2 regions of the Brevibacillus parabrevis genome follow, and region 1 is predicted to be linked to the other one. Evidence: riboswitches for the same ligand, from Rfam matches in the RefSeq annotation. Region 1 holds a riboswitch; the other holds the start of a gene.
The links. A riboswitch is a leader RNA that binds a small molecule or an ion and turns the genes downstream of it on or off. The one in region 1 is predicted to bind S-adenosylmethionine.

Region 1 (15,290 bases):
TTTTTCTTGGACTTTTTCTTGAAAAGGGTATTGTCAAAGTAGGCAAATACATGGTATTGTTGTTTTCGTTGGAAACAGGATTAGGAACCAGGATTCACTTCAAAGGGTGGATAACAAGAGGGAAACCGCCCCCGTTAGTGAATGACGCAGGTCCTAGCGATGTTTAACATTACACTCGTTAGGAAGGGGGAACCGAAAGATGGAATACTCGACTTTCGGAAGACACGTTGCTGTTGACACATGGGGAGTTCAGTTTGACTTGTTGAACGACGCAGAATTTTTGAAAAAGGAAATGATTGAAGCTGCTGAGGCATGCGGAGCTACGGTGCTTAGCGTGCAAGCAAAGCAGTTTTCTCCTCAGGGTGCTACCGTACTGGTTCTTCTCTCGGAAAGCCACCTGTCCATTCATACTTATCCTGAGCGTGGTTTTGCTGCTCTGGATTGCTACACTTGTGGCGAGACAGTCGATCCGCAAGTTGCTATCGACTACTTGGTATCCGTGCTGAAGCCGGAGAAAACCTACGCGAAGAAACTCGTTCGCGGAATTGGTGAACTGCAAGTGATTGAGCCAGAAATCAAAGTGGCTGAAGTTGTGAGCAAGTAACAAACGGAAGAGTATTCAAGAGGTGCGGAACCACATTCCGCACCTCTTTTACGTGAGTGAGCGACATCATTACGGCTGTTTGACGGTCGCGCCCATATCGTGCAGGAGTCTGGTGAACTCCGTCGAGGTGTTCATCACTTTTTGTCCGGCCGTACCGCCTTCGTGCAAAAGATCGTTGGTGCGATTGGTGGCTTCCTGGTAAATTTGCGCATTGATCGCGCGTACCCGATCAAATACGGATGGCTCGGATGATACTTGCAGCTGCAAGGCAGGGGAAACTGCGCGGCAAGCCGAGTGCACCTGTTGCTCAATCACTTCTGCCTGGGGCTGGGCGAGGTTGTCGCGCACTTTGACGCCTATGACGGCGTCGTTGCCGCTGACGACCACTGTGGCCCGATCTACGCCGGGAACGTCGTCTGCCGCTTTCGTCAGCTGTTCAGCGAGGTTTTGATTGAAGCCGTTTGAGGTGTAGCCTTTCAGGTAGTTTTGCGCGTTGATTCCTTGTGTATAAGCGTTATGATCGTGCGCGATGCTGGATCGCGTCAGCGGTGTCTTCGAATACGAGCTGCTTTGCGTCTGCGCTCCTGTGTCGGGACCTGCTTTGGAAGTTGCGCACCCGACCAGCGCTGCTGCAATCAAACATAAGCCTGCTAAATAGCTCGGCCCTTTTTTCCTCATGGCAGACCACCTCCTGTCTATAGTATGGCGCTTGTGGCACATGCTAATCAGGAAGTGCTTTCCGTCAAAAAATGCCCATTGTGCCGGGTTTCACGACCTGTTAATATGGAAGGTATGCATAACAGAGGAGGTTCACATGAAGCGTCTTGACATACGCAACATCGCGATTATTGCCCACGTTGACCACGGGAAAACTACTTTGGTTGACAAGCTTTTGATTCAATCGGGCACATTCCGCAGCAATCAGCAGGTAGAGGAGAGAATGATGGACTCCAACGACCTGGAGCGGGAGCGCGGGATTACGATCCTGGCGAAAACGACATCCGTGAAATACAATGAGTTCACCATCAACATTTTGGATACCCCGGGCCACGCCGACTTCGGTGGCGAAGTAGAGCGGATCATGAGCATGGTGGACGGCGTTCTTTTGATTGTTGACGCATTTGAAGGCTGTATGCCACAAACGCGTTTCGTATTGAAAAAAGCGCTCGAAGCAAAAGTTACCCCAATCGTTGTCGTGAACAAGGTAGACCGCGACAATGCACGCCCTCAAGAAGTCATCAACGAAGTGTACGACCTGTTTATCGATCTGGACGCGACGGAAGATCAGCTGGAATTTCCGATCGTTTACGCTTCCGGTCTGCAAGGTATCGCAGGCATGGAGCCAGATAAGCTGGAAGGCGACCTTCGTCCACTCTTCGACACCATTGTTGAGCATATGCCTGCACCTGATGCCGACGAAGCGGCTCCACTCCAAATGCAAGTAACCATGCTGGATTACAACGACTTTTTGGGTCGTATCGGGATCGGCCGCATTTATCGCGGAACGATGAACGTAAATGAAATGGTATCTGTTACCACACGCGAAGGCGAAGTGAAAAAAGCGCGGATTCAAAAGCTGTTTGGCTTCTCCGGCTTGCAGCGCGTGGAACAAAAAACAGCAAGAGCGGGCGATATCGTAGCGATCGCAGGGATTGACGATATCAACGTCGGGGAAACGGTGTGCCATGCAGACCATCCAGACGCATTGCCATTGCTGAAAATTGACGAGCCAACACTGCAAATGACTTTCCTGGTGAACAACAGCCCGTTTGCAGGTCGCGAAGGCAAGCACGTAACATCCCGCAAGCTGCGTGATCGCCTGATGGCGGAATTGGAGACAGATGTATCTCTTCGTGTCGAGGAAACAGATTCTCCAGATGCTTTCATCGTATCTGGGCGCGGCGAATTGCATCTGTCCATCCTGGTCGAAAACATGCGTCGCGAAGGCTTCGAGTTGGGCGTATCCAAGCCGGAAGTTATCGTGCGTATGGTCGATGGACAAAAAATGGAGCCGGCAGAGTTTCTCGTGATCGACGTACCGGAAGAGTACACCGGGCCAGTCATGGAGACGCTTGGCCAACGCAAGGCTGAGATGGTCAACATGATCAACAACGGCTTCGGTCAAGTTCGCCTGGAATTTATCATTCCATCCCGCGGTTTGATCGGCTACCGGACAGAGTTCTTGACGATTACTCGCGGCTACGGCATCCTCAACCACTCCTTCGACAGCTATCGTCCGCTGGTGCAAGGCGCGGTAGGTGGACGCCATGCCGGGGTGCTCATTTCCCATGAGACAGGCACAGCGACCACGTACGGACTGATGTCTGTAGAGGATCGCGGAATCATGTTCATCCAGCCTGGTACGGAAGTATACGAAGGCATGATCGTGGGCGAGCACAACCGCGACAATGACCTGACTGTGAACGTCTGCAAGGAAAAGCATGCGACAAACGTGCGTTCCGCAACGAAAGACGAGACGGTAAAAATGAAGACGCCACGTCTGCTAACGCTCGAAGAAGCTTTGGAATACTTGAATGACGACGAGCTGTGCGAGGTAACTCCGCATTCCGTTCGCCTGCGCAAAAAGTATCTGAACAAATCGGATCGTGAGCGCTATGAAAAACAAAGACGCTGGGAAGCACAACCGCAAGCCTAAGCGTGAATAACAAGAAAGCCGCTTTGCCCTGATCGGGACGAAGCGGCTTTTTTTGACTTTGGTTGATCTACAAAAGACTTTCGATGTCGGCTGCAAGTTCCTCCGGTTGCACGCGGGCGCCGATGCGCTTGGCCACCTGTCCGTCCTTGTCGACGAGAAATTTTGCGAAGTTCCATTCGATGTCTTCGCTTTCGCCTTCCGATGCGTGTGCTTTCAGGTGCTGGTACAAAGGATGGGTGCCAGGGCCATTGACCTCAAGCTTGGCAAACAACGGGAAGGTCACGCCGTAGTGACTTTCGCAAAAGGAAGCGATCTCTGCTTCGCTGCCTGGTTCTTGACCCGCAAACTGGTTGCAAGGAAAGCCGAGCACGGCAAAGCCTTTGTCCTTGTATTTTGTGTACAGTTCCTGAAGTCCTTTGTACTGCGGAGTCAAACCGCACTGGCTGGCTGTGTTGACGATCAGAAGCACTTGTCCTTTGTAAGCGGCAAGCGTCGTCTCTTCTCCGGAAATCGTTTGGACGGCAATATCGTACAAGCTCATTGGATTCCCACCTTTTTGGCATACTTGACTTGTCCATCATAGCATGTTCGCCCAAAAATAGGCAGTAACTGGCGCGTGCCAAAGTGTGTGCCGATCTATTTTGACAAATGAAACGGTTACCTGATAAAGTAAAAAGGATACATAAAAATGTGGAAACAGAATAAGAGGATGCAAAAGAAACAGTCGATTCCCGCATGTGAAACGAGAAATCCTTTTGCGTTACAGGAGAGATCAGGATGGACTGGATACAGCTTGCTTCAACTTACGTACCCGCCAACCCGGATCAGCTCACGGCGTTTGACAGCTTCCGCCTGTGGGCAGACCATAACCGGGCTTGGATCTTGTTTGTGCAATTGATTATCGTGTACTACCTTGGATTTGCAACCCGCATTCGCATGCCGATTTTGAAAACATTGCTTTTGTACATTTTGCTGTTCGCAGGTGCGCTTATTTTTGCCATTCTGGATGTCCAACTGCCGGTGAAGAGCGCGATGCTGGTTGCCATTGCGATTTTGGTCGTTGTGAAATTGCGCATCAAGCCGGAGCAAACAGAGCGAAAGTGAGGATTTCTCATGAAGCGTGAAGATGCCCTTTTTAACTGGCTGCAAATTCAGGTTGTGGCAGAAGCCCGCCCCGACGATCAGTCTGCGCTCGACACTGCCGCGTTTTTTGCCCAGCTGTTGCTGGAGGATCATGCCATCAGCGAGCTTTCGTACCGGGTGGAAAACGGCTGGTATCATTTGTCGGGCAAGCAGGAAGCGGGTGCGGTAGATAACCGCTATCCCGCGGAAGCGGTGGAGAGCCTGCTGGCTGCAATTGAAAACGAGCTGAAATTCAACTGTTGATGAGCGAAACAAAAAGACTCCCGAAGCCTTGGGGACGAATCCGAGGCTTGCGGGAGTCTTTTTTAATCCAGGTGCGGGTGATTAGCCTCAAAACAAACTGGTTCTGCAAGCGGAAAATGGGCCATTAGGAGTGGTTTTCTTCCGGATGCAACTTTTGAAAAAAATGCGCCGTCTGTATGGTTGCCCTGGGCACAGAGGGAATGACTGGCAGAATAGAGGGGGAACAACAATGAAAAAAATCATGACCAGGCCCGTTTTGGCTGTCGTAACAGCGGCGGGACTCATCGGTTGCCTGACACCGCTTCTGGCGGACGCAAGCTCGACAGGAGCAGCCGAAACATCTAAGGTAGTCATGAATGAGCAAGGACAGAAAGCGACCCGATATCAGCTCAAGGAGCTTGTCCAAAGCGATCCGGCTACGCTGAACACGCTCCTGAAAACACAGGCAGACCATCTGTACATTATCGTCGATAAAATTAATTTGAACGTAAAGTTGCAATCGTATATGGAAACGAACAAGGCGGAATGGGAGCGGATTTATCGCGACTACTACAACGACATCTGGCTGGAAGTGCGCAGCCCGAAAGCGGATGAGCAACTGGTCAGCGTGAGCGCCCAGACGAAAAGCGACAAGGTGTACATCAAAGGTCTTGTGACACCGGACGTGACCAAGGTGGTCGTGACCAAGCCGAACGGTGATATCATCGAGACGGTGCCGACCAGCGAGCACTCGTTTACCGTCAGCTTCCCTGCCGTCGGTACGTCCGCCGAGCAGTATGTGACCGTTCAGGCTTTTGCGGGAAGCGTGCTTGCCGACACGGAGAAAGTAAAGCTCGTAGCGCAAACGGAAGAGGACAAAAACAGGCTGCTCCATATGTTCACGGTTTATGACGCGAAAAAAGCAGAGTGGCAAGTCAAAGGGATTGTCAAGCACGGGGCGGAGCGGGTTGTCGTCACGTATAACGGCGTGCGAAAAGAGGCCAGCCTGAAAAAGCTGCTCGATAACGTCGACAGCTTCAGTGTGACTTTCGAGAATCCGACGACGGATGCCAAGAGCAGCAAGGCTGTGATCGAAGTGTATGAGGCCGGGAAAAAGGTGGACGAGGACTCGATTGCGATTGAGCCGAAAAAGACACCGGACAACAATCCGGCAGTAGACTACAGCATTGCGGGCACAGCTGTGCACGACATAAAGAAAAAGCAGATCGAACTGAAAGGTACCGTCAAGGGCTGGGACAAAAAGCAAAAGGCGAAGCTTTTCGCGATTAAACCAGACGGCAAGAAAAAAGAGATCAAGCCCAATGACAAGGGCGAGTACACGCTGGAATTGACGTACAAAGATCGCTCGTACACGGCCAAAGCGATTCAGCTTGAACTGTATGTAAAAGACAAGCTGGTCAAGCAAGCAGACATCGTCCTGAGCACGAAGGTCATCGTCGCGCCGCCTGAGCATGATGAGGATGAGAAAAAGCACAAGCATCCGAATGGCAAAGCGTACGGCTTCTGGAAGAAACACGATGGCAAATGGGACGATGACGATCGGGACGACGATGACCGCGATCGTGACGAAGATGACGACGATCGTGACAAAAAGAAAGACAAGTAGCTGCTGTTACGGCTGTTTGTAAGTCTGGACGTAATCGACCAGTTCGCGGATGTAGTCGCCGAGGATCGGGATCGAGAGAAATTGTGTCAGTAGCGAACCGAGCAGTGCGAGAACGATAGCAGTCCCAATCGTCAAACCAAGACCCCGGGCAAGACCTGCGAGGAAATTGATCCAGAGCAGCTTGCGCGGGGCTGTGTAATTTTGGATGACATCAGCAAGCCGGATATCCTCCAAAAACATGGCGATCTTATCCATGCGCTCGTTCATTTTCCGCACTTCCTGAAGCTCGTGGAGGACTTGATCTATTTTGTGCATGAGCCGATCTGTAGGCGTAGGAGCCACTTGTTTCAACCTCCTTGTTCCTGGAAGCATTGTTTTCTACCAGTTTAGGGAAAAAGCCGACCAGAATCAAGGCGGGGAGGAAAGGTTTGCCTCCGGCTTGCGGGAGGGGTACAATAGACGTACAAAAGTATACGAGGAGGCATCCGAATGGCTGAAACCGTATCCCAAACCTTATCGGAAGAACTGTTCGCGCTCCTGCAAAAAGAGCGCTTTGTGACGTTGGCCACAGTCGATCACGAGACAGGTGCGCCATCCGTCAGTTCCTTGTCCTGGACTTTTGCTGTGAACAGCGGACTCATCCGTTTTGCTGTAGACAGCCGCTCCCGCATTCTCGCCAATATCGCCAAAGAACCGCAGGTCGTGCTGCATTTGATCGGGGCAGGCTCTTCTTTTGCGATCAACGGGCGCGCCGAGCTGAAGGCAGAACGGCTGGAAGGGGTTCCCCTGAAGCTTGCGATGGCGGAGATTGCGATTGACTCTGTCAGAGACGTGATGTTTTACGGTTCGCGCATATCCGTAGAGCCTCAGTACGAAAAGACATACGACAAAAATGCCGCAGCGAAGCTGGACAATCAGGTCATGGACGCCTTGAAAAAAGCGTAGGCGCGGTTGTCACACTCTTGTGGAAAATCTTGTTGACAAGAAACAGCGCTATCCTTTAGTATTAGGTCATTCAAATTGAATAGCAAACTTCTTATCCAGAGAGGCGGAGGGACTGGCCCGATGATGCCCGGCAACCAATCACCTGTATGTTCGTTCATACGGGGAGATAATGGTGCTAATTCCTGCAGAGTTTTTTAACTCTGAAAGATGAGAAGGTCTTGCTTACGGCGACGTAAACAAAGCCTTCTTTCAGAGGAAAGGGGGCTTTTTTCATGCCCCTCGACATCATTGGAGGGAGAGAATTACGGTATGAGACTGGAAACAAAATTGATTCAGGCAGGCGTAGGCAAAGATGAGAAAACGGGTGCGGTGAGCTTCCCCGTCTACTACGCTACCGCTTATCGCCATCCGGCGCTGGGACAGAGCACAGGTTTTGACTATACGCGGACGGCGAATCCTACCCGTTCTGTTTTGGAAGAGACAATCGCTGAGGCAGAGGGAGGCGATGCCGGCTTTGCCTGCGCGTCCGGGATGGCGGCAGTCCATACGGTAATGGGGTTGTTTTCCCAAGGCGATCACCTCATCGTATCGCTCGATTTGTACGGCGGGACGTATCGCTTGTTTGAACAAGTGCTTTCCCGTTACGGGCTTGCTTTTACTTACGTAGATTTGCGCGATCTGGAAGCGGTGAAAAAGGCGCTGCGCGCAGAGACGAAAGCGATTTTCGTCGAGACGCCGACCAATCCGCTCATGCAGATTACAAATATTCGTGAAATAACCAGCCTGGCCAAGCAACACGGGCTTCTGACGATTGTAGACAACACGTTCATGACTCCGTATTGTCAACGCCCGCTAGAGCTTGGGGCTGATGTGATTTTGCACAGCGCAACGAAGTATTTGGGCGGACACAACGATGTGCTGGCAGGGTTGATCGTTACAAAGGGCGAGGAGTTGTCGGAAAAAATCCGGTTTTTGCACAATTCGATCGGCGCCGTGCTGGGGCCGCAGGATAGCTGGCTTCTGGTGCGCGGCATGAAAACGTTGGCGCTGCGCATGGACAGACACCAGTCGAATGCGCTCGCGGTAGCGAAAAAGCTGAAAGAACATCCAGCCGTTGCCGAAGTGTTTTATCCCGGACTGGAAGAGCATCCCGGGCATGAGATTCAGGCGAGCCAGGCGAGCGGATACAGCGGCATGGTTTCGTTCCGGGTACGCTCCCAGGAGCAGGTGGGCTTGTTTCTGCAAAATTTGCGCGTCGTCTCCTTTGCGGAAAGTCTTGGCGGGGTAGAGTCGTTGTGTACGTACCCGGCGACACAGACTCACGCAGACATCCCCGAGGAAGTGCGGGCGTATGTCGGCGTGTGCGATCGATTGCTGAGGCTTTCGGTGGGGATTGAACATCCGGATGATTTGATCGCTGATTTGTTTCAAGCGCTGGATGCAAGTCTCGTCGTTGGGGGGGCTGTTCGATGAATTTCGCGACAAAAGTTTTGCATGGCTCCACAGGCATCGATCCGTTTACAGGTGCGTCGTCGGTTCCGATTTACCAGGCTTCCACTTTTCATCAGTTTGATATCGATCAGCCGGGCACATACGATTACGCCCGCTCGGGGAACCCGACGAGACATGCGCTGGAAGAAGCGATCGCCGCACTCGAAGGCGGAGCGCGCGGGTTCGCCTTTTCTTCCGGCATGGCGGCCATTTCCAGTGTGTTCATGCTCTTTTCGGCGGGCGATCATATCGTGGTCGCGGAAGATGTGTACGGCGGCACTTTCCGTTTTCTGACGAGAGTGCTGTCGAGAATGGGAATCTCTGTCACGTTTGTGGATGCGACACAAACGGAAGCGGTGCGCGCGGCGATCACTCCGGCTACCAGAGGGGTCTATCTGGAAACTCCGTCCAATCCGACGTTGAAAGTGACCGATATCGCTGCCGTTTCCGCCATTGCGAAAGAGCATGACCTGCTCGTCATCGTGGACAATACGTTCCTGACGCCGTACTATCAGCGGCCATTGGAGCTGGGGGCGGATATCGTCATCCACAGTGCAACCAAGTTTATCGGCGGCCACAGCGACGTTGTTGCAGGTCTGGCGGTAACCCGCGATGAAGCGCTCGGCGAACAGCTGTACCTCATCCAAAACGGCATGGGAGCCGTTCTCGGCGTTCAGGATTGCTGGCTGGTCATGAGAGGGCTGAAGACGCTCAAAGCGCGTCTGGATGTCAGCACGAAGTCTGCCGGAGTTTTGGCGGAATGGCTTTCTTGCCACCCCGAAGTGAGCCGCGTCTACTATACAGGCTTGGCTGAGCATCCGGGACATCTCGTTCAGCAAAAACAGGCGAGCGGCCACGGCGCCGTATTGTCTTTTGACGTCGGGAGCCGCGAGCGGGCAAAAGCGTTGTTTGACCGCGTAAAGCTGCCGATTGTAGCGGTCAGTCTTGGCGCGGTGGAGACGATTCTCTCGTATCCGGTCATGATGTCGCATGCGGCGATGCCAGCAGAGGAGCGGCAAGCTCGCGGCATTACAGACGGTTTGATCCGGTTGTCCGCAGGTCTGGAAGACGCGGACGATTTGCTGGCAGACTTGAAACAGGCTTTGGAAGCACTGCCGCCTTTGCCATCCGCGATTCCAAGCAAAAAAGAGGCATACTCCCGGGTGTAACGAACCGGGGGCTATGCCTCTTTTTCTTATGGAGTGCCAGTGCGATTTACGTTGATTTTTCCTTGCGGGGTACGCCCATCGTTGTTGATCTGTTGTTGCTGATTTTCCTGCGCCGGTGTTTCTTCGCGCCTTCTGACATCTCGCGGCAGTTGCGGAATGATCCGTCCGACGATGTCGGCCAATTCCTCTGCGAAGCCGGAGATCGGGTGGCCTCTGCGAATGTCTGCCGCCATTTCTTTCAGCCGCTGAACGATGTCCGGGTCGGCTGTTACGACGGCATTGGCCCCCTGCGGGTCTTCTTTCAGCGCTTCTGCCACGGTGTACTTGATGACGCCGACTTCCGGCCGATCCAATTGGGCGTCTACATCGATCCCGACGACGGCGTATTTGCCAATAACCACGGCTGTGGCGCCATTGACTTTTTTCACGCGAGTAGCCAACTGGACGAGACGGTCGGCGGTCGCCTGCGAAGATTGGTTGTAAGCTGGTTCCGGTGCCGTTTGCTGAACGCGCTGGGTATGGGGCGCTTGCTGTTGGTTGGGTTGTGGCGCAGCCTGGTTCGCTTTGTTGCCCGCCATGCACCCTGACAAAACAAGGCTCGCACCCAGGCAACCAATGATGATCCGTTTCACACGCATACTCCCTTTCCCCGTAGTGCCTCCGATCAGGAGGGCAGGTTACCTGTATTTTGTTCCCCTCCGCCCCATTTCATTCTGCCAAGGGTCGTCTATCTCTGTTCGACCGAACATAGACTGTAGTACATCACGTCGCCACAATTGAGCATCCCTCCAAAAATTGCATACCGTATATAAGAAGGGTAATAGGAGGCGAGATTTTGAAGAAAATCTACGTACTGGACACCAACGTACTCCTGCAAGATCCACGGGCGATGTTCTCTTTCGCTGACAACGAAATTGTCATACCCGCAGTGGTGTTGGAAGAAATCGATTCCAAAAAGCGGTACATGGATGAAATTGGCCGCAACGCACGGTACGTATCGCGGCTCTTTGACAGTTTTCGTGAGCTGGGTCATTTGCACAAAGGCATTACCCTGGAGACAGGCGGGCTCTTTCGGGTGGAGCTGAACCATTCTTCGCTCCATCAGTTGCAAAAGCAATTTACGGAAATGACGAACGACAACCGCATTTTGGCGGTCGCACTCAATTTGCAGGAGGAGGAGAACCAATCCCCACAGCCCAGACCCGTCATTTTGGTGAGCAAGGATGCGCTCATGCGTGTGAAGGCAGATGCCTTGAACATTTCAGCGGAAGATTTTCTTTCGGATCGCGTCGTAGGTGAATTTTCCAGCATCTACACCGGCTATCAAAAGATGATGGTAGCCTCGGAGATCATCAAGTCTTACTACGCGACGCGCAAGCTTCATCTGGCTACCTGTTTCCCTCGCTATCGCTTTTATCCGCACCAGTTTCTCGTATTGAAGGACGAGTGCAACCCGTCCATTTCCGCGATTGGAAAAGTAGACCCTGACGGCAAAACTTTGGAAATGCTTGTATCAGATGACGATCCGATTTGGGGCATCCGGGCCCGAAATGTGCAGCAAAGAATGGCGACAGAGCTGTTGCTGCGAGATGATATTCCGCTCGTGACCATGACGGGGAAGGCGGGAACAGGCAAGACGTTGCTGGCTTTGGCTGCGGGGCTGCTGCAGATTGAAGATCAGCAAAAGTACAAAAAGCTGTTGGTAGCAAGACCTATCGTTCCTTTAGGAAAAGACATCGGTTATTTGCCCGGCGAGAAAGAAGAGAAATTGCGGCCGTGGATGCAACCGATTTATGATAATTTGGAATATTTATTCAACACAAAGCGCCCAGGCGATCTCGACAAAATTTTGGCGGGAATGGGCAGCTTGCAAGTAGAAGCGTTGACCTACATTCGCGGCCGCTCCATTCCGGGACAGTTTATCATTATTGACGAAGCGCAAAACCTGACCAAGCACGAGGTAAAAACGATTTTGACCAGGGTAGGCGACGGCTCGAAAATCGTTTTGATGGGCGACCCGGAGCAGATCGACCATCCGTATTTGGACGAAAGCAACAACGGTCTGACTTATGTAGTGGAAGTATTCAAAGACCAGAAGCTGGCCGGGCATATCCGCCTGGAAAAAGGCGAGCGGAGCGTGCTTGCACAACTCGCGGCCGATTTGTTGTAAAAAGCGTGTATGAAAATCGTTTTGCGGACCATACTATAGTTGTCGAGCCCGTCAGATTCATGTAGCAAACGGCGAAATGCCTTGCAGGAGGCGAAGATCCGTGGATAATCATGAATTAGCAATCGACGAAAGTCGAATGGAAATAAGCCGAGTTCTTGGGTAACCTAATCTCTTCAGGGAGGTTGAAGTGCCAAAGAGAAATAACCGGTAAAACCCCATAAGCAATCGGGCTCGACAAAGAACCGCTCCCAATCTGGGGGCGGTTTCATTTTTGCTTGGTAAGAGGGCCATAAAAAAACGCGAAAAACCGTGGGAATGGTTCCGCGTTTTGCTTTGTTGGCGAATGAGTCAAAAAGTTAAGCGTTGGAATGGGCGATTGCTTTGCGCAAAGCGGAAATGGTGCCGATGTGCATGCCCTCATGGAACAGGGTGAAGACCATCATCTCGCCATACGTGTTCATGACACCTTTGTCACCCAACTGGAACGGTTTGGGCAGCGGGTCATTCAGTTTCGTTTGCAACTGTTCTTTTACCCGGGCGTGCTGCTCCTTCAATTGTGCCGCCAGCTCCTCGATGGATGGCACATCGCCTTGCCAGTCTGCGGGCTTTGTGCCGGGGCTGAACAAAGCGGCATACGACGGAGGACATTTCATTTCGGCTGGTCCGAACAGCAAGTAATCCTGCGTGAGCAAGATGTGGCCGATATTCCAGTGAATGTTGTTTTTGAATCCTGCCGGAACAATCTCTGCCTCTTGCTCGGATGTTTTGGACAAGCCTTCAAGAAACATGCCGCGAATCATATCATACTGATTCCATACAAATGAGTAATCCTGCATGACAAAACCACCTTTCATCCATTTCCATTCTTCTCCATGTTACCGTAAAAAGACGATTCAGAAAACAAGCTCCCGCTATTTTTTGCAAGGTTGTCCCGCTGCCTTCATACACATGTAAAAAGGAGGGAGCGCATATGGTCACGTTGGACTCATCCATCGCCTTTTTTGTGTATGTGACGGCTGTTTCCAGTGCGGCGGCAGGTGTGACGGAAGCGTTCAAATCGATTATTCCGTTCTTGTCGACGGACTATGAGCCGAAGGAAGATTGCTGGGAGGATCAAAACCATGCGGCGCGGCTGATGAATTACAAGCGATTTTTCAACCTGCTCATCTCTGTTTTGGCGGCAGGCGTCATTTTTGGCATGCTCGGTCTGGACCCTGCCCTGATCTTGACGGGCGCACAGACGGCGTATGTCGAAGACCCGTGGCAGGTGGGAACGTGGCTGTGGGGCATCGTCGCGGTGTTCGGCTCGCCGTTTTTCGCTTCCGTCCTGAAAATTTTGGAAGGCTTCAAGCAATCGGTCAATCACAATCAGCCACCCAATCGCCCGCGGCAAAAGGTAAGCGGTCCGCGGGAGTGAGCACAACCTGGTTGAACCATGCTTGCAGCGTGCGGTAAGATAGCAAAAGTACATACCGCAAAGTAGGTGGGCACGTTGAAATGGCAAAATTCATTCCGAATGCTTGGACTGTTTGTACTGCTTGCTTGTATGCTTGCAGCCTGTTCGTCGCAAGCAGGGCCAGCCGGGGCGTTTGATCCGGAAAATCAGCAGGAATATGGCGTCAGCGGGGTTTACCTCGGCCAAAACATCAAGGAAGCGATGGACTTGCTAAAGCCGACCAAAGCCGATTTTATGGACATGATCTCCCGCGAAGGCTATACGGTGGAGAGAATGGCAAAAGGCGAGGGCGAGGCGGTCATGGGCATGCTTTTGATCGATCGCACACAGCTGCTCGTCAAGGTCAGAAAAGGCGAATTGATCTCGATCATGCTCGGCGGCGTGGCAAAAGAAGATGCGGCACGCTTTCAGACGCTCCGCGGGCTGTCCATGTACGACAGCAAGGAACAACTGAAAAAATTGTACGGCGAAGGGTCCGGAGAAACCGAGGTTGTGTACGAAGGCAGCAAATATACGGCCAATTTCGGCGTCTCGGGCGGTCAGGTAGTCTGGTTCCGTTTTGACAGCAAGTAGTCGTCTCGGCAAAAAAGCAGGCGGGTTCTCCAAAAGGGAGCCCGCCTGCTTTTTTATGCGCGGCGCGAAGGCACGTTACGACAAAGCCAGAAAGTCCAGCTTGACCTTGTATGCCTTGGCGATCCCTGCGGCAAGCTCCGCCAGATTGCTGTCGATGAGGTAGATGGTGTCCGCTTGATCCGCCTGGGGGATCGTGCCCTTGACATGCTCTTTCCATTGCTCGGCCGCTGCCCAGCGATCGTCGGGCGAGCCGGAGTTTTTATCTGCCGTAAACAGCGCGACTTGATCTGCATAAACAAACGTATGGCCATTTTCCGTGACGAAGCCGATGTCAGCCCCCTCGTCTATTACGGCTTGGGGAGGAAGCAGCAGCAAGGAGAACTCCTCCCCAAGCATGTTGGATTTTTGCAAGATCGCCGCAAGCTTGTCCCGCTCTTCTTCGCTCTCGACAATAAAAAGCAGTTTGTCCCGAGCAAAGACATTGACATGGTCTCCGATTTTATGTATGACTTGAGCATAGAACCCGGGCAGTTTCCCGGCGGGGATCGCAAGCTCGATTCCGTACATATGTCGCATATCCTTCATCCTTTTCGCAAGCTTTCTTTTTATCGTATCAAAAAATCAGGGAGGTTCCTATTCTTATGAGCGACCAACATCTCGCCGTCCAATCTTTTGCCTTGGGAGGCTTTCAAACGAATGCCTACGTCTTGACCAACAAAGAAACAAACGAAACGATTGTCATTGATCCAGGTATGCAGCCAGAGCGGCTGCTCCAGGAAATTGCCGGTAAAAACGTCGTAGCGATCTTGTTGACCCATGCGCATCTCGACCATATCGGAGGGCTGAATCAAGTAAGAGCGCTGACCAAAGCTCCGGTGTACATTCACCCGCTGGAACAAGAGTGGCTGACCAATCCTGATCTGAACGGGTCGAGCCGCTGGGGACTGCCTGAGCCGATTGTTTGCGAGCGGGCAGAGCATGAGCTTGCCGATGGGCAAACGCTTGCTCTGGCTGGTTTCGACATCCAGGTGCTGCATACGCCCGGGCACTCTCCGGGAAGCTGTTCCTTTGTGATCGGAAAGCATTGCTTTGGCGGGGACGTCCTGTTCCAGCAAAGCATCGGCCGTACCGATTTGTTCGGAGGCGACTACGAGACGCTGATGATCAGCATTCAAGACAAGCTGTTTGAGCTGGAAGATGACACCATCGTCTACCCTGGACACGGTCCCAAGAC
Region 2 (15,290 bases), 1.7 Mb from region 1:
AGGGGTGCGAGAGGGCTTTCTGCCGTCCATGTCGCCGCAAAAAAATGGAACGAGCGCAGCGGCGGCGCATCAAACGGACAAAACCGCGGAGCAGGCCGTTTCACCGGAACAAGCGCTGGCTCCGCTGCAAAAGGCAGTCCCTGAGCTTGGCGGTGTCACACTGCGCAAAGGCGAGACGCTGGATGGGATTGCGCTTGTGACCTTGCTGCAAAAGGACAGGGCAATCGGACAAGTCGCGTATGACACCCGGACGGGGCGGATCGAAAGCTACTTGCTGGACGCAAGCAGTGACGGCGAGAAAACAACGATTGCGCCCGCGCAAGCAGAGAAAGTCGCGCAAGCATTTTTGCAGACCGCGCTCGGTGAAGAAGCGAAGGTTTACGCGCATCAGGCGACAGAAGTTTATGCGGATGAGGATTGGCGCAACGGAACGTGGATGAACGTCAGCTATCAGCGGTTGGAAAACGGCAAGCCTGTCCCGTACGATGTCTTGACTGTCCAGGTGGACAAAAAGGAGCGCGTCGCCTTTTTCGGCAGGTTGAACGAGCAGGAGCAGAAGCTGTTTGCCAAATTCGCCGCCTCCGTGACTGAACTGAATCCGTTCCCGGTTGTCTACAACAAACAGCTGACTCGAGATGGCTGGGCGCTGGTTTTGGGCAAAGTGAACGACGAAGGCCAGACAGCGATGGTGAGCGAAATCGGCAACGGGCAAGACATCGATCTGTACCGGATTCAGCGGGACCGCAACGAAGAAGCGCAAAAGCCAAATGAAGCAGAGGCGTTAAAGCAAGCGAAGCAGCTTCTCGGCCGATTGCTTGGAGCTGACAGCGCGAACTATCGCCATGTGGAATCGAATAGCGCGGAAAAATTCATGCGTTATCATAACGGGTTACCTGTCATGGAAGATGTGCTGGATATTGAACTGGGCAGCTCCGGACGTCTTCTGATGTTCAGCAAACCGACGAGAGCGTATTCCCCGTCTTCGTTCCCGGATGCTGCGGAAGCTGTGGCGAAAAGCGCCGCCGAAAACGAGCTGGCCGCAAATATGAAGCTTGTATACGTGCAGCACATGTCCGAAGGGAAGGCGCTGAAACAGCCGACACTGGAATACAGGGCAGCGGTTTCCTTTTTCCAACAAGGAAGGCCGGTTTTCCTTGATTGGTACATTGATGCGCATAGCGGCAAGATCAACTACGGTACGGGAAACAACGGCTTTGCCTACGATCAGCTGCAGCGGGAGCAGCCGCAGGCAGATGCGTTCGAGACACACGAACAGCCTGTCATCGTGCGTACGAAGGAAGAGGCGAAGGCGCTTTTGCAAACGGAATTTGGCGTCAACGTCGAAGGCATGTCCTATCGGGAATCCGTAGATGATCACCAAAAGAACAAATCATTCAACTGGGCAGATAGCAAAGACCGCTGGCATGAAGTGACGATCGACGCGAAGACGAGCCAGGTAGTTGGGTTGCGCGTTCCCCGCACAAATACGCAAGTGACCGTGAAGCGCGAACAGGCCGAGCAGGCAGCCGTGTTCTTTTTGGCCAAATACGCCGATCCGGGCGTAAAAGAAGTGCAGCTTGCACAAGTGATGGAACCTGGCGCAGCCAATCCGGTTTCGTCAGGCAACTGGGTATTCCGCTATGTCATGAGCAAGGATGGGATTCCGGTGTTGGACAAGGGGCCAGATGCCGCTTACGAGGTGTCGGTAGACCCTTCGACCGGGAAGGTAAACAGCTTCCGGAATTGGCGAGAGACTCACAAGTTGATAGAGCTTCCTTCGTCAGCCGAGGTCGTTTCCAAACAAAAGGCTGCCGAGTCGTTTTTGCGCGTCATGCCACTCAGGCTTGTTTACCTGTTAAAAGATCAGGAAAACGATTGGCTGGATCGTCCGAGACTCGCGTACATTCCGTGGAGCGAGGAAGAGCTGGCAAGCAGTTTCATTACCATCGATGCCAAAAGCGGCGAGGCTGTAATCGAGCCGTAAGGACAAGAAAAAGAGGCTATCCCGCAAGCCAGCTGGAAGGCGGGGGGATAGCCTCTTCTTGTCATTTACCTAGCAGTCGTCACACGAACACCCAACAATGACCAGCAGGATAAACAGTACGAGCACCAGTGCGAAGCAGTCTCCAAAGATGCCATTTCCGCAGTAAGATGTACTCACGTTTGTTCCCCCTCCTTTCCGTTATGCTACAGTCTATACACGATCGCACAGATTGGCGTGGGCGGATGCCCGGTAAGCACAAAAATGGGCGCAGTCGGGGAGAAAAGCAGTAAATAATAGACAAATTCTCAATTGACGTAGACAGGACGCGGTGTTAAGATACTGTCAAACATGAAACCTGAAAGTCAAAAATGAATACCATGGTACAACTCTTATCAAGAGAGGCAGAGGGACTGGCCTGATGAAGCCTCGGCAACCGGTTAAAATCCGGTGCCAATTCCAGCAAAGCTACGGCTTTGAAAGATGAGAGGATGGTTCAGGCGCAATTGTATCCGCGGACAAATCCTCTTCTTTCAAAGAAGAGGATTTTTTTGTGCAAAAAAACTGCCGAGAATAAACGCCGCAAGGGAGAAAAGGAGTACGTCAATGAAACCCACTTTTCGCGAACAGCTTTCCCGGAAAATTCTGATTCTGGACGGTGCGATGGGCACGATGCTGCAACAGGCGAACTTGACCGCCGATGATTTTGGCGGCGAAGCCTACGATGGTTGCAACGAGCTTTTGAACTTGACGCGACCAGACGTCATTCGATCCATCCACGAAAAATATTTGGAGGCGGGAGCGGACATCGTCGAGACGAATACATTCGGAGCCACCTCCGTCGTGTTGGCCGAGTACGATGTCGCCGACAAGGATTTGGAGTTAAACATCGCTGCGGCCCGTCTGGCGAAGGAAGCCGTAGATGCCTATAGCACAACCGAGTGGCCGCGATACGTGGCAGGGGCAATGGGACCGACGACGAAAACGCTCGCTTTGACAGGCGGCGTCACCTTCGAGGAGCTGGTGGAGTCCTACTATCGTCAGGCAAAAGGACTGATCATTGGCGGAGCCGACGTGCTGCTGCTGGAAACATCGCAGGATACGCTGAACGTCAAGGCGGGGGGAATCGGCATCCGCAAAGCGTTCGCAGAGCTGGATGTGGAGTTGCCCGTCATGCTGTCCGGGACGATTGAACCGATGGGCACGACTCTTGCCGGTCAAAACATCGAGGCGTTTTATATCTCGCTTGAGCATTTGAAGCCCGTGTCCGTTGGGCTGAACTGTGCGACCGGTCCCGAGTTCATGCGCGACCATCTGCGCACGCTGTCCGGACTGGCTCAATGCGGAGTGAGCTGTTACCCCAATGCGGGCTTGCCGGATGAAAACGGACATTACCATGAGACGCCGCAAGGGCTTGCGACAAAAATGCGCGCTTTTGCGGAACAAGGCTGGCTGAACGTGGCGGGCGGCTGCTGCGGAACGACGCCCGACCATATCAGGGCGATGGCAGAAGCATTGAAAGACTGCAAGCCACGTCAGGCTGTCGATCAGGCTGTCAGCGCGGTATCCGGCATCGAAGTCGTGTACGTGGAAGATGACAGTCGCCCGCTGTTGGTAGGGGAGCGCACAAACGTCATCGGTTCGAAAAAATTCCGCGACTTGATCGCCGCAGGCCAATACGAGGAAGCGTCAGATATCGCCCGGGCACAAGTAAAACGCGGCGCTCACGTCATCGATATTTGTTTGGCTGACCCGGATCGGGATGAATACGCCGATATGGAAAAATTCCTGCAATTCGTCGTGAAAAAGGTCAAGGCTCCGCTGATGATCGACTCGACGGATGCAAAAGTAATGGAGCTGGGCCTGCGCTATTCCCAGGGAAAAGCGATTCTCAACTCGATCAACCTGGAAGACGGCCTGGAGCGCTTTGAAGAAGTAGCGCCGCTGATCAAAAAGTTCGGAGCGGCTGTAGTCGTCGGAACGATCGAGGAAGCGGGCATGGCTGTCACGCGCGAGAAGAAGCTGGAAGTGGCGAAGCGCTCGTACGATATTTTGGTCAACCAGTACGGAATTGCCCCGCAAGACATCATTTTCGACCCGCTGGTGTTCCCGGTCGGTACAGGGGATGAGCAGTACATCGGTTCCGCCAAGGAGACGGTTGAGGGGATTCGCCTCATTAAAGAAGCGATGCCGCTGTGCAAAACGATTCTCGGGGTCAGCAACGTGTCTTTCGGGCTGCCAGCAGCGGGCCGCGAAGTGCTCAACGCCGTGTTTTTGTACCACACGACGGTTGCCGGACTCGATTTTGCCATCGTCAATACAGAAAAGCTGGAGCGCTACGCGTCGATTCCCGAGGATGAGCGCAAGCTGGCGGAAGCGCTGCTGTTCGAGACAAACGACGAAACACTGGCTGCATTCACCGAATTTTACCGCCAGAAGAAAAAAGAAGTGCGGGTGGAAGCTTCCACGCTGACTTTGGAAGAGCGCCTCGCCCGATATGTCGTCGAAGGCTCCAAGGATGGCTTGACTGACGATTTGAAGCTGGCTCTGGAAAAGTATGCGCCGCTTGAAATTATTAACGGCCCGTTGATGTCAGGAATGGAAGAGGTCGGCCGCCTGTTTAACGGAAACCAGCTGATCGTAGCGGAAGTGCTGCAAAGCGCAGAAGTCATGAAAGCGTCTGTCTCGTTTTTGGAGCCGTTTATGGAAAAGAGCGATGCGGCGGCCAAAGGCAAGATTTTGCTGGCGACAGTCAAAGGCGACGTGCACGACATCGGCAAAAATCTGGTGGAAATCATTTTGGCAAACAACGGCTACAACGTAGTGAACCTGGGGATCAAGGTGCCGCCTGAGCAACTGATTGCCGCTTGCCGGGAAGAGAAGCCGGATGCGATCGGGTTGTCCGGTCTTTTGGTCAAATCGGCCCAGCAAATGGTCATTACCGCGCAAGACTTGAAAGCAGCGGGAATCGATGTGCCGATGATGGTCGGAGGTGCGGCTTTGACGCGCAAATTCACTTCCAACCGGATCGCGCCGGAATACCACGGAATCGTGTTGTACGCCAAGGATGCGATGGACGGACTCGACCTCGTCAACCGTTTGCAAAACCCGAACGAGCGGGAGCGTCTGGTCGCTGAGCAGCAAGAACTCGCTGAAGCGGCGGCAACGGCGCAACCCGTGGTGGTACAAGAGAAAAAAGCTCCGCTGCCTGCCCGTTCGGCGATTAGCAGAACCGTTCCGATTCAGTTGCCGCCAGACTGCGAGCGACACGTGCTGCGCCAGTACCCGATCAGCCATTTGCAACCGTACCTGAATTTGCGCATGCTGCTCGGCAAGCATCTCGGTGTGCGTGGAAACGTGGAAAAATTGCTGGAAGCGGGCGACGAAAAGGCGTTGGAACTGTACGGGATAGTCGAGGAGCTGTTGAATGAAGCGAAGCAGCAGGGAACGATCAAGGCGCACGGTGCCTATCAGTTTTTCCCGGCGCAAGCGGACGGCAACGATATTATCGTCTACGATCCAAACGACCACAGCAAAGTGCTGGAACGATTCTCGTTCCCGCGTCAGCCGGAAGAGCCGCATCTGTGCCTGTCCGATTTCTTGCGTCCGGTCGAGAGCAAGGAGATGGATTACGTCGGATTTTTGACGGTGACAGCAGGCGGCGGCATTCGCGAGCGCTCGACTGAACTGAAGGAACGCGGCGACTACTTGCGCTCGCACGTTTTGCAAGCATTGGCTCTGGAGCTGGCGGAAGCTTTTGCGGAGCGGATTCACCACGTAATGCGCGATGTATGGGGGATTCCTGATCCGGCGGAAATGACCATGCTGGAGCGCTTCGGTGCCCGCTATCGAGGCATTCGCGTGTCGTTCGGCTATCCGGCTTGCCCGAACTTGGAAGACCAGGCGCAACTGTTCCGCCTGCTGCGGCCGGAAGACATCGGCATCCAGTTGACAGAAGGCTTCATGATGGAGCCGGAAGCTTCTGTATCCGCGATGGTATTTGCCCACCCGGAAGCGCGTTACTTTAACGCAGGTCCGTCGGTGTTTGAAGTATAGATCGTCTAATGAAAATGGGAGAGAAGGGATTGAGTTGACGACGAGCAAGCAAGACTTACGGGAGTATTTGCAGGAGCACCTGCTGGTCGGAGACGGAGCCATGGCGACCCAGCTGCATGCGCTGGGCGCCCCGGTTGGCGTCAGCTTTGAAGAGTTGTGTTTGTCCAATCCGCGAGTGGTGCACGAAGTTCATGCGTCGTACTATCAGGCAGGAGCGCGCCTTTTGGAGACAAATACATTTTCCGCGAACCGGGATGCGCTCAGCCGCTACGGTTTGGAGCACAAAGTGGCGCGGATCAACCGTCTTGCCGTGGCGATTGCCCGCGAAGCCGCTCAGGACGATGCGTACGTGGCAGGCAGCATCGGCTCGATTTTGGCTGGACGGGTGAAGAAAAAGGTACTGGATGAGTATCGGGACCAGTACGAGGAACAGGCGATCGCGCTGTTGCACGCAGGCGTAGACGCGCTGATTTTGGAAACGTTCCTCGATCTGGAGGAACTGCTGCTCGCCATCGAGGTCATTCGTCCGCTGACAGATGTGCCCGTCATTGCGCAACTGGCGACATTGGAAGTCGGACGCACGCGCGACGGCTACTCGCTGACGGATGCTTTTCCGCAACTGAAACAGGCAGGAGCAGACGTCATCGGTCTGAACTGCCGCTTGGGTCCGGCTGAAATTTTGCGCTCTTTTGAAAGCACGATCTTCCCGGATGATTCGCTTCTGTCAGCGTTCCCCAATGCGGGACGGCTGGGAATGACGGACGGGGAGTACGCCTTCAAGTCGTCTCCCGACTATTTTGCCGAAAGCGCCCTGCGCCTGCGCGACCAGGGAGTGCGCCTGATCGGCGGCTGCTGCGGAACGACCCCTGCACACGTGAAGGCGATAGCAGATGCGCTCGCAGGGCAAAAGCCGCAAGCACGCGTGAATCCAACGATTGCGTTGGCGGAGCGTCCGCACATAACGGTACAAAGCATTCACGAGCGCGAGAAGCCAAGCATCGTGGAACGGGTGAAAACAGCTACAACGATCATCGTCGAATTTGATCCGCCGCGCGATCTCGACGCCGAACAGTTTCTGGACGGCTGCTGCGAGCTGCACAAAGCAGGGGCAGACGCGATCACGCTGGCAGACAATTCGCTTGCGACGGTGCGGATGAGCAACATGGCGCTCGGAGCGCTGATGAAAACGAGACACGGGATCGATCCGCTTTTGCATATTGCCTGCCGTGACCGCAACTTGATCGGGCAGCAATCCCATCTGATGGGGCTGCACGCGCTTGGCATCGACCAAATTCTCGTCATCACGGGCGACCCGTCCCGCTTCGGCGATTTGCCGGGGGCAAGCTCGGTGTTTGATGTCACTTCGTTCGATTTGATCCGCATGGTGAAGCAGTTGAACGAAGGCGTCTCGTTCTCGGGACGACCGCTCAAGCAAAAAGCCCAGTTCATCGTGGGCGCAGCCTTCAACCCGAACGTGCGCAACATGGCAGCGGCTGTCGCCCGGCTGGAAAAGAAAGTCGAGGCAGGGGCTGATTACATCATGACCCAACCTGTGTATGACGTCGAATCGATTCGCCTTGTACACGAGGCGACCAAGCACATCGGCATCCCGGTTTTTATCGGCATCATGCCGCTGACCAGTTCAAGAAATGCCGAGTTCCTGCACAATGAAGTGCCTGGCATCAAGCTTTCGGCGGAAGCCTTGGAACGGATGAAAAAAGTACAGGGACCAGCGGCCAGGCAGGAAGGCATCGCCATCGCCAAAGAACTGCTCGACACGGCTGTCCGCTATTTCAACGGGATTTACCTGATTACGCCTTTCAACTATTACGATATGGCTGCTGACCTGATTGCGTACGTGCGGCAGCAAAGCGCCCTGGTCAAAACGGCGCAACCGTAGAAGACCAGACCAGCCCAAACAGGAAAAAAGCCCAATAGGCCCTCGCGCAAGACAGGCAGCTGCCTTTCGTCTTTACGCGAGGGCTTTTAGTTCATCCAGCATATAGGCGGTCTTGATCGCCTCACGCGTGCAAAACTTCTGAATCTCGGCCACTTCCATCTCCTCATACTGCTTCATGCGCAAAAACCGTTCCATGATATGTGGGAAGGTCAGATCGACAAACAGCAAATGCAGCTGCTCGGCAGACAGCGGATTTTCCTGCAAGTAGGCCCGCAACAAAGACGTAAACAACGGCTCGTTCCAGCTTCCTGCCTTGCGCATGGCGAGCGAGAGGACGCGACTGATGTCTTTGGAAGGAAAATCGTAGCGGACGTCTTCCCAGTCGATAATCGCGATTTGCTGGTTGCGCGTGAGCAAATTGCCGTTGTTGAAATCTCCGTGGCAGAGGAAATGCTTGCGCAGGGCAAGCTTTTTCCAGCTGGAAAAGTAGGCGGATGATTTCAACTGTTCTCGCGCCGCAAGCCCTGCCTGGCGAAAATAAGGCAAGTATTCCACAATCGTCGTCGATTTCGGATTCTTTTTGCTCATGTGGCGCTGCTCCCATTTTTCCAGTGCAGCCAGATCCGTCTTGTATTCCTCCGACCATTTTTTCGCCCCGTTGTACAGCTCGCCATGCTTGGAAGTAAAACCGAGCGATTGCAGATGGAAGCGCCCTAGTGCGGCTCCGACCTGCTCCAGCTTTTTCGGTGAGCTGTAGGCGATTTTCGGCCAGGAAAACCATTGGTGCAGCACAAACAAGTTGTCTTTGTACACAATCGAGCGCTGGTTGCTTTTCGTGCGCTGGATGCCGGGGATGAGAATGCCTTTTTTGCGCAAATGCGCTTCGGCGTTCAAAATGAAGTGCTGGCGTTCTTTCGGTAAGTACGAAATTTTGCCGATAAACTTGCCGATCGAGGTATCGAGAAAGACGACGAGCGACTTGGGCGTCTCGCGAAGTGTTTCCTGCTGCAATACTTTCAGCGCGTACTTTTGCTCGATTTTGCCGATGAGGTCGTCCATCCGTTTTGCGCCTCCCTTGCAAAAGAAACGTACGATTATCATACGCGGCGGCCCAAGCGGATGACACTCACGGCGCTTCAGTTGGGCGGCAAGGGAAGCGGATGCCAGTCTTTTTGGCGCAAAAAGTCGCTCAGCTCGGCGAATTTGGCGATGCGTTCCGCCCGTGTGAATGAGGCGTTGGCTCCACTCGTGGACGGGATGACGAACAAGTAGCTGCCTGCCCAATCGTCGGTAGCGAATGCCTTCTCTGGTTGCAGACCCAGCGCGACAGCGGCTTTTTTCTGGCCTGTTGCATGGCGAAAAGCTGTAATTCCGTTAAAGCAGATGACGCGCGGGCGGTACGTTTGGATCATGTGCACGAACTGCTCTGCGCCTGTGTCAAAATCTTCGCGCGTGAGATCAGAAGAGGAGCGGGTAGGGCGCGTGACGAGATCGGTAATGCCGTAGTTGTAATCCAACAGCAGCGAGGTTTCTTCCGGCAGCAGTTGTCTTGCGGTAAGCCCGCCCTCGAACAAGCCGCGCCAAAACAAATTCGCCGGGTTCGCGTAGTGGAATCCGGCTGTGGCCGATACGCGCCCGGGATTGATGCCGCAAAACAACACTGTCAAATCGCGGCGGATGTAAGTAGGCAGCCATTTTTCCGTAAATTCCACCAAGATGATCCCTCCGATTGTTTTCCTTGATTTGATTGTAGCACAGAGGAGAGCGCTTACAGAAACAGGCAAAAAAAGCTGCCAAACGCTGGCAGCTTATCGGTAAAAGTGTGATTAGGTTCGATCTTACAGCTGAGCGTACGGCAGCATGTGCTCCGGCTCATTCGTGATGAATTGTTCCATTTCATTGCGGACGTATTTTTTTGTCTCGAAAGGAACGGCTTCGTGTTCTTCTTTGCCCCACAACCAGCGCGACAATTGTTGAATCATAAGGATTACCCCTCACTTGGTGGAAATGTTTTACACGCTTATCATACTCCTCTTTTGTGAGTTTGTGGCTGGGCAGGTGTGAATAAGGCGTGAAGAAATCGTGGATAGAAGGTGAACAAAAAGGAAGCGATTTCAAGCGATCCGTGAAAAAAGCGCTCCCGGATTGGGAACGCTGTGGGTACAACCATCTACACATTACAGCTTGTAGATGTCGGTATATTTTTTCTCCAAGTATTCCATCAGGTAGGTCGCGTTGGTGCCTTCGCCCGTGATCGCTTGCACGAGTTCACGCGGGCTTTTCATTTTTCCGTACTGGTGAATTTTTTCTTTCAACCAAGCGCGGATCGGAGCGAAGTCGCCGTTTGCCAGCAAGTCTTCGAAGCCGCTGATTTCCTGCTTCATGACGTGGGCAAATTGGGCCGCGTACACGTTGCCGAGCGAGTAAGTCGGGAAGTAGCCGAAGCTGCCGCCGGACCAGTGCACGTCCTGCAGAACGCCGAGTGTGTCGGTAGGCGGTTCCACGCCCAAGTATTCCTGCATTTTTTCGTTCCAGATTTTCGGCAGATCGGCAACCTGGATCGTTTGGTTGATCAAGCCTTTTTCGATCTCGTAGCGAATCATGACGTGCAAGTTGTACGTCAGCTCGTCAGCCTCTGTACGGATGAAGGACGGAGTGACAGAGTTGATCGCCCGGTACAAGTCTTCCACGGATACGCCTTCGAATTGGGCCGGGAATGCTTTTTGCAAATCAGCGAAAAAGTGGTTCCAGAACGGCAGGCTGCGTCCGATCATGTTTTCCCAGAAGCGGGACTGGGACTCGTGAATGCCCATCGAAGTACCGTCGCAGAGCGGCGTGAACAAAAGCTCAGGATTGATGTTTTGTTCGTACATGGCGTGACCCGCTTCGTGGATGCAGCTGAACAGCGCCGAGTTGAAGTCGTTTTCGTCGTAGCGAGTCGTAATGCGCACGTCGCCCGGATTGAAGGTGGTGCAGAATGGATGGGCGCTCTTGTCCATGCGGCCCGCCTTGAAGTCGTAGCCGATTTTTTCCAAAATGAAGCGGCTGAACGCCTCCTGCTCGGCAATCGGGAAGTTTTTGTTCAAGAAAGCGGTGTCCGGCTTGTTCGGCGATTCCGCGATTGCTTTGACCAGCTTGACGGTTTTCTCGCGCAGGGTAGCGAAGATCGGATCGAGCTGATCGACTGTCATGCCCGGCTCGTACAGGTCGAGCAAGGTGTTGTACTTGTTTTTGCCGTCGTGTCCCCAATATTCGATAAACTCCAGCTGGAAGTTCACGATTTTTTCCAGGTACGGCTGGAACATCGAGAAGTCGTTGTTGGCGCGGGCTTCTTCCCATACCGTTTCCGCCTGGGAGGTCAAAACGACAAATTCCTGGTATTTCTCAGCCGGAATCTGCTTGTTGCGGTCAAATTCTTTTTTGCATTCGAGCACGCTGTGACGCGTGATCTCATCGAGCGCTTCCAGTGCGGAAGGTTCGCCGAGCTCGGTTAAAAACGCTTCCATTTCTTTGGATGTCGCCAGCTTGAACTGTTCGCCAGCGAGCACGCCGATAATCTCGGAGCGGGCATCCATCCCTTTGCGTGGCGCTTGCGTTGCTTTGTCCCATTGCAGAACTGCGAGTGCCTGGTTGTAGCTGGTCATTTTTTTCACATAGGCGCGAAAATCAGCCGCGCGTGTTTCCAGATTGGTCGTCATGGAGTCCCTCCTGTGTAAGTATGAAAACGTTAATTGGTCAAGTATGTACATCATGCAGTCAAAAAATTTTTACTACTAAATATTATAACGGTTTGAAGAAAAATTACTAGGTGGATGCAGCACGCATTTGTCGGTATAATCGTATAGGAAAACAATCTGGCTACTTATTCGCGATGACAGGAGAATGATTGATGAGTCAAACCAATCCCCAATGGGAAAATGAGATAGCAAAACGACGCACCTTTGCCATCATCTCCCACCCGGATGCGGGTAAAACGACGATGACGGAAAAGCTGCTTTACTACGGCGGAGCCATTCGCGAAGCAGGGGTGGTCAAAGGCCGGAAAAACTCCAAGCACGCTACCTCCGACTGGATGGAGATCGAGAAAAAGCGCGGAATCTCCGTTACGTCCAGTGCGATGGACTTTGAATACAACGGGCACCACATCAATATTTTGGACACTCCTGGTCACCAGGACTTCAGTGAAGACACGTACCGCACCCTGACTGCTGCCGACGCTGCCGTCATGATCATCGACGTGGCAAAAGGGGTGGAGGCGCAGACGATCAAGCTGTTCAAGGTCTGTCGGATGCGCGGCATTCCGATTTTTACATTCGTCAACAAGCTGGACCGTCACGGGAAAGACCCGTTTGAGCTGTTGGAAGAAATCGAGCGCGTACTGGGCATCCGTTCGTACCCGATGAACTGGCCGATCGGCATGGGAAGCTACTTCAGCGGAGTGTACGACCGCATGAAATCCCGCGTCGAGCTGTATCAGACCAACACGCAGCATGAAGATATCTCGTTTTTCCCGGTAGAGGGAGCCGAAGACCCGCTGATCGGCGACCGCGTCGGTCAGGAGCTGTGGCAGCAACTGCAGGACGAAATTTCTCTGCTCGACGTAGCAGGGGATGAGTTCGATCCGGAACTGATTGCCCAAGGACAGCTGACACCTGTGTTCTTCGGAAGCGCGATCAACAACTTCGGCGTGCAGACTTTCCTGGACAACTTCCTGCAAATGGCGCCAGCGCCTTCCGCGAAAAAGAGCAATGCCGGCATGATCGATCCGTACACCAATCCGTTCTCCGGCTTTATTTTCAAAATCCAGGCCAACATGAACCCGGCTCACCGCGACCGTATCGCTTTCTTGCGCATTTGCTCCGGAAAGTTCGAGCGCGGCATGGCCGTGAAGCACGTGCGTCTGGGCAAAGACATCAAGCTGGCGCAGCCTGTGCAGTTCATGGCGCAAGACCGCGAGATCGTCGAGGAGTCGTTCGCAGGCGATGTCATCGGCTTGTTCGATCCGGGCATTTTCCAGATCGGAGACACGCTCTGTGTCGGCCAGTCGTTCGAGTACGAGGAAATGCCGCACTTCTCGCCTGAGTTTTTCTCCAAAGTCATGGTGAAAGACGCGATGAAGCACAAGCAGTTCCAAAAAGGCATCATGCAGCTGACAGAGGAAGGGACGGTACAATTATTCCGCACCTATCCAATGGAAGAACTGATTCTCGGCGTAGTCGGCGTCTTGCAGTTTGAGGTGCTGGAATACCGACTCAAAGCAGAGTATGGCGTCGATATTATGCTGACGAGAATGCCGTATCAGATTGCCCGCTGGCTCGAAGGCGACAAAGCGGCGCTCGATGCCGTGAAGAACAAAACCGTGACAGACCGCTACGGACGTCCGGTCATGCTGTTCGAAAGCGAGTACCAGCTTCGGGTAGCGATGGATAAGCATTCGTCCATCAAATTCCATGAAAGCTCGCTCGGGTTGAAAGCTGTTCAATCGTAAGTGGCAGGAGAGTAGAACAGGACTTCGCAGGAATTGCGGGGTCCTGTTTTTCGTGTTCCGGCGCGCTTGACTGAAAGATTTGCTCGCTTAAAGACGGGCTTGCTAACGGCTTTTTTGCCTAAAGTCTTAGGAGGGGAAATCAATGGAGAAGAACTTCAGCTCTTCCTGATCGGGCTGCTTGCGAACGTAGCCTTCCCAGCGCAAGCCCAGCTTCTCCAGCAATTTGCCGGATGCATCATTCGCCTTGTCCGTGATCGCGACGATCCGTTTCAGCCCGAACGCCTCGCGCCCGTAGTCCAAAACAGCGGAGGCCGCTTCGAAGGCGTACCCTTTTCCCCAATAGGGAGGACAGAGAGCATAGCCGATATCGACATCCTCCAGAAAATCTCTTTTTATGAGGCCACACAAGCCTACCGGAGTGCCTGTTGCTTTTTCTGCGACGACAAACAAGCCAAAGCCGTAGCTTTCGTAGCTTGCCTGCAAGCTGTTGACGATGTACTGCTGCGCATCTGCCAACGTGCGGACGCCGCGATCACCGATGTACTGCAACCAGGATGGCTCGTTCAAAAGCCCGAAAATAAAGGCCGCATCATCTTCCGCGTGCGCGCGCCGCAGAACAAGACGCTCTGTTTGCAAAACGATCATAGCTTGACTCACCAGCCTTTTCATTTTTTTCCATCATACAGGATGCAAGCGAGAAAAGCTGCTTGTTTTTGGCAATTCAGAAAGCTTTTCCTATCCTACTTGGACGACTCCCCTCATATACTGGGACAAAGACTGGCGGGATGAGAGGATGGGAATGCTTTGAGGGTTCTGCTGTTGGTCGTGTTGTTTCTCGTTGCCTTTGACATGCACGCGCAAACGCCGCTGCTGGCGCCGTACTTGAATATATTGGGCGTATCCGCTGCGATGATCGGCTTCGTGCTGGGTGGTTATGCCATCAGCAATCTGAGCGGCAATCTCATCGCAGGCCCTTTTCTCGACCGTTTTCCGAAGAAATGGTTTATTGCCGGAGGCCTGATCCTGGCTGGGGTAATGCTGATTGGACAAGGACTCGTGACGCATGCCGGGGCATTTTTTTCGTTTCGCCTGATGCTTGGCTTCGTCATGGCGTTCGTCTCGCCCGCCTGTTCCGCCATGTTGGGGGAGACAGGCAAAACCGCGCTGGAACAGGGCGAAATCATGGGCAAAAAAGGACTTGTGCTCACGACAGCCGGGATCGTCTCGCCAGCGGTCGGGAGCTTTTTTGCGGTACAGTTCGGCTACGGCCAGTCGTTCGTCATTTTGGGTTACATCATGATCGTGGCAGGCGTTTTTTCCTGGCTCGTCCTTCCTTCCAGAGTAGTGGACAGCGGCAGCGACCAGGCAGCGCCCTCCAAGCCGAACATATCGGGCAAACAGAGTCTGCTCGCGATCATGGAAAATCGGATGCTGTATCCGGCTTTTCTCGGCGGGTTTGCCATCATCTACGCGCAAGGGACGATCATTTACGAAGTGCCGCTGCTCGTGCAAAAGCAAGGGATGTCGCCAGCCGTTACGGGAATTTTGTTCAGCCTGAAAGGATTGGGAGCGCTCGCGATCCTCAGCCAGTTTTGGCTGCACAAGGTAGCGATCGAAACGCGGTCATTTGCGGGGCTTGGCATCCTCAGCCTCTTGATGTACATGCTGGCGATGGGTCTGGCGATTCCGATTCAGGTGATGATGTTCTGCCTCGGCGCATGCTTCGGAATGCTGTTCCCGGCTTTTGCCACGACCTTGACGATCCACACTCCGCGCGAAATGTACGGCAGCGTGTTCAGCATTTACTCTGCCGTGTTGTCGGTCGGGGCTGTCCTCAGTCCCGTGGTGGCAGGTCTTTTGGGCAA

Region 2: it holds a riboswitch for S-adenosylmethionine, as region 1 does, so the genes downstream of both, metH (methionine synthase) here and IRJ17_RS14625 (aminotransferase class I/II-fold pyridoxal phosphate-dependent enzyme) in region 1, are expected to answer to the same signal.

Annotation. Positions count from the first base shown of each region.
Region 1 is NZ_CP064090.1:3,051,672-3,066,961, forward strand. Features, by position in the region: gene speD (adenosylmethionine decarboxylase) at 200-604, shown strand; gene IRJ17_RS14585 (YhcN/YlaJ family sporulation lipoprotein) at 674-1,282, opposite strand; gene typA (translational GTPase TypA) at 1,419-3,260, shown strand; gene IRJ17_RS14595 (glutathione peroxidase) at 3,328-3,801, opposite strand; gene IRJ17_RS14600 (YlaH-like family protein) at 4,038-4,364, shown strand; gene IRJ17_RS14605 (hypothetical protein) at 4,374-4,646, shown strand; gene IRJ17_RS14610 (hypothetical protein) at 4,876-6,252, shown strand; gene IRJ17_RS14615 (DUF5665 domain-containing protein) at 6,259-6,567, opposite strand; gene IRJ17_RS14620 (pyridoxamine 5'-phosphate oxidase family protein) at 6,742-7,197, shown strand; SAM riboswitch class I at 7,286-7,411, shown strand; gene IRJ17_RS14625 (aminotransferase class I/II-fold pyridoxal phosphate-dependent enzyme) at 7,507-8,670, shown strand; gene IRJ17_RS14630 (trans-sulfuration enzyme family protein) at 8,667-9,857, shown strand; gene IRJ17_RS14635 (YhcN/YlaJ family sporulation lipoprotein) at 9,884-10,495, opposite strand; gene IRJ17_RS14640 (PhoH family protein) at 10,693-12,027, shown strand; gene IRJ17_RS14645 (DinB family protein) at 12,384-12,863, opposite strand; gene IRJ17_RS14650 (hypothetical protein) at 12,998-13,444, shown strand; gene IRJ17_RS14655 (hypothetical protein) at 13,511-14,056, shown strand; gene IRJ17_RS14660 (hypothetical protein) at 14,132-14,632, opposite strand; gene IRJ17_RS14665 (MBL fold metallo-hydrolase) at 14,698-15,290, shown strand, end outside.
Region 2 is NZ_CP064090.1:4,713,383-4,728,672, reverse strand. Features, by position in the region: gene IRJ17_RS21650 (YcdB/YcdC domain-containing protein) at 1-1,984, shown strand, start outside; gene IRJ17_RS21645 (YjcZ family sporulation protein) at 2,054-2,161, opposite strand; SAM riboswitch class I at 2,371-2,471, shown strand; gene metH (methionine synthase) at 2,588-6,037, shown strand; gene IRJ17_RS21635 (bifunctional homocysteine S-methyltransferase/methylenetetrahydrofolate reductase) at 6,072-7,937, shown strand; gene IRJ17_RS21630 (phosphotransferase) at 8,010-8,996, opposite strand; gene IRJ17_RS21625 (mismatch-specific DNA-glycosylase) at 9,074-9,652, opposite strand; gene IRJ17_RS21620 (hypothetical protein) at 9,776-9,919, opposite strand; gene IRJ17_RS21615 (carboxypeptidase M32) at 10,115-11,635, opposite strand; gene IRJ17_RS21610 (peptide chain release factor 3) at 11,827-13,425, shown strand; gene IRJ17_RS21605 (GNAT family N-acetyltransferase) at 13,552-14,070, opposite strand; gene IRJ17_RS21600 (MFS transporter) at 14,230-15,290, shown strand, end outside.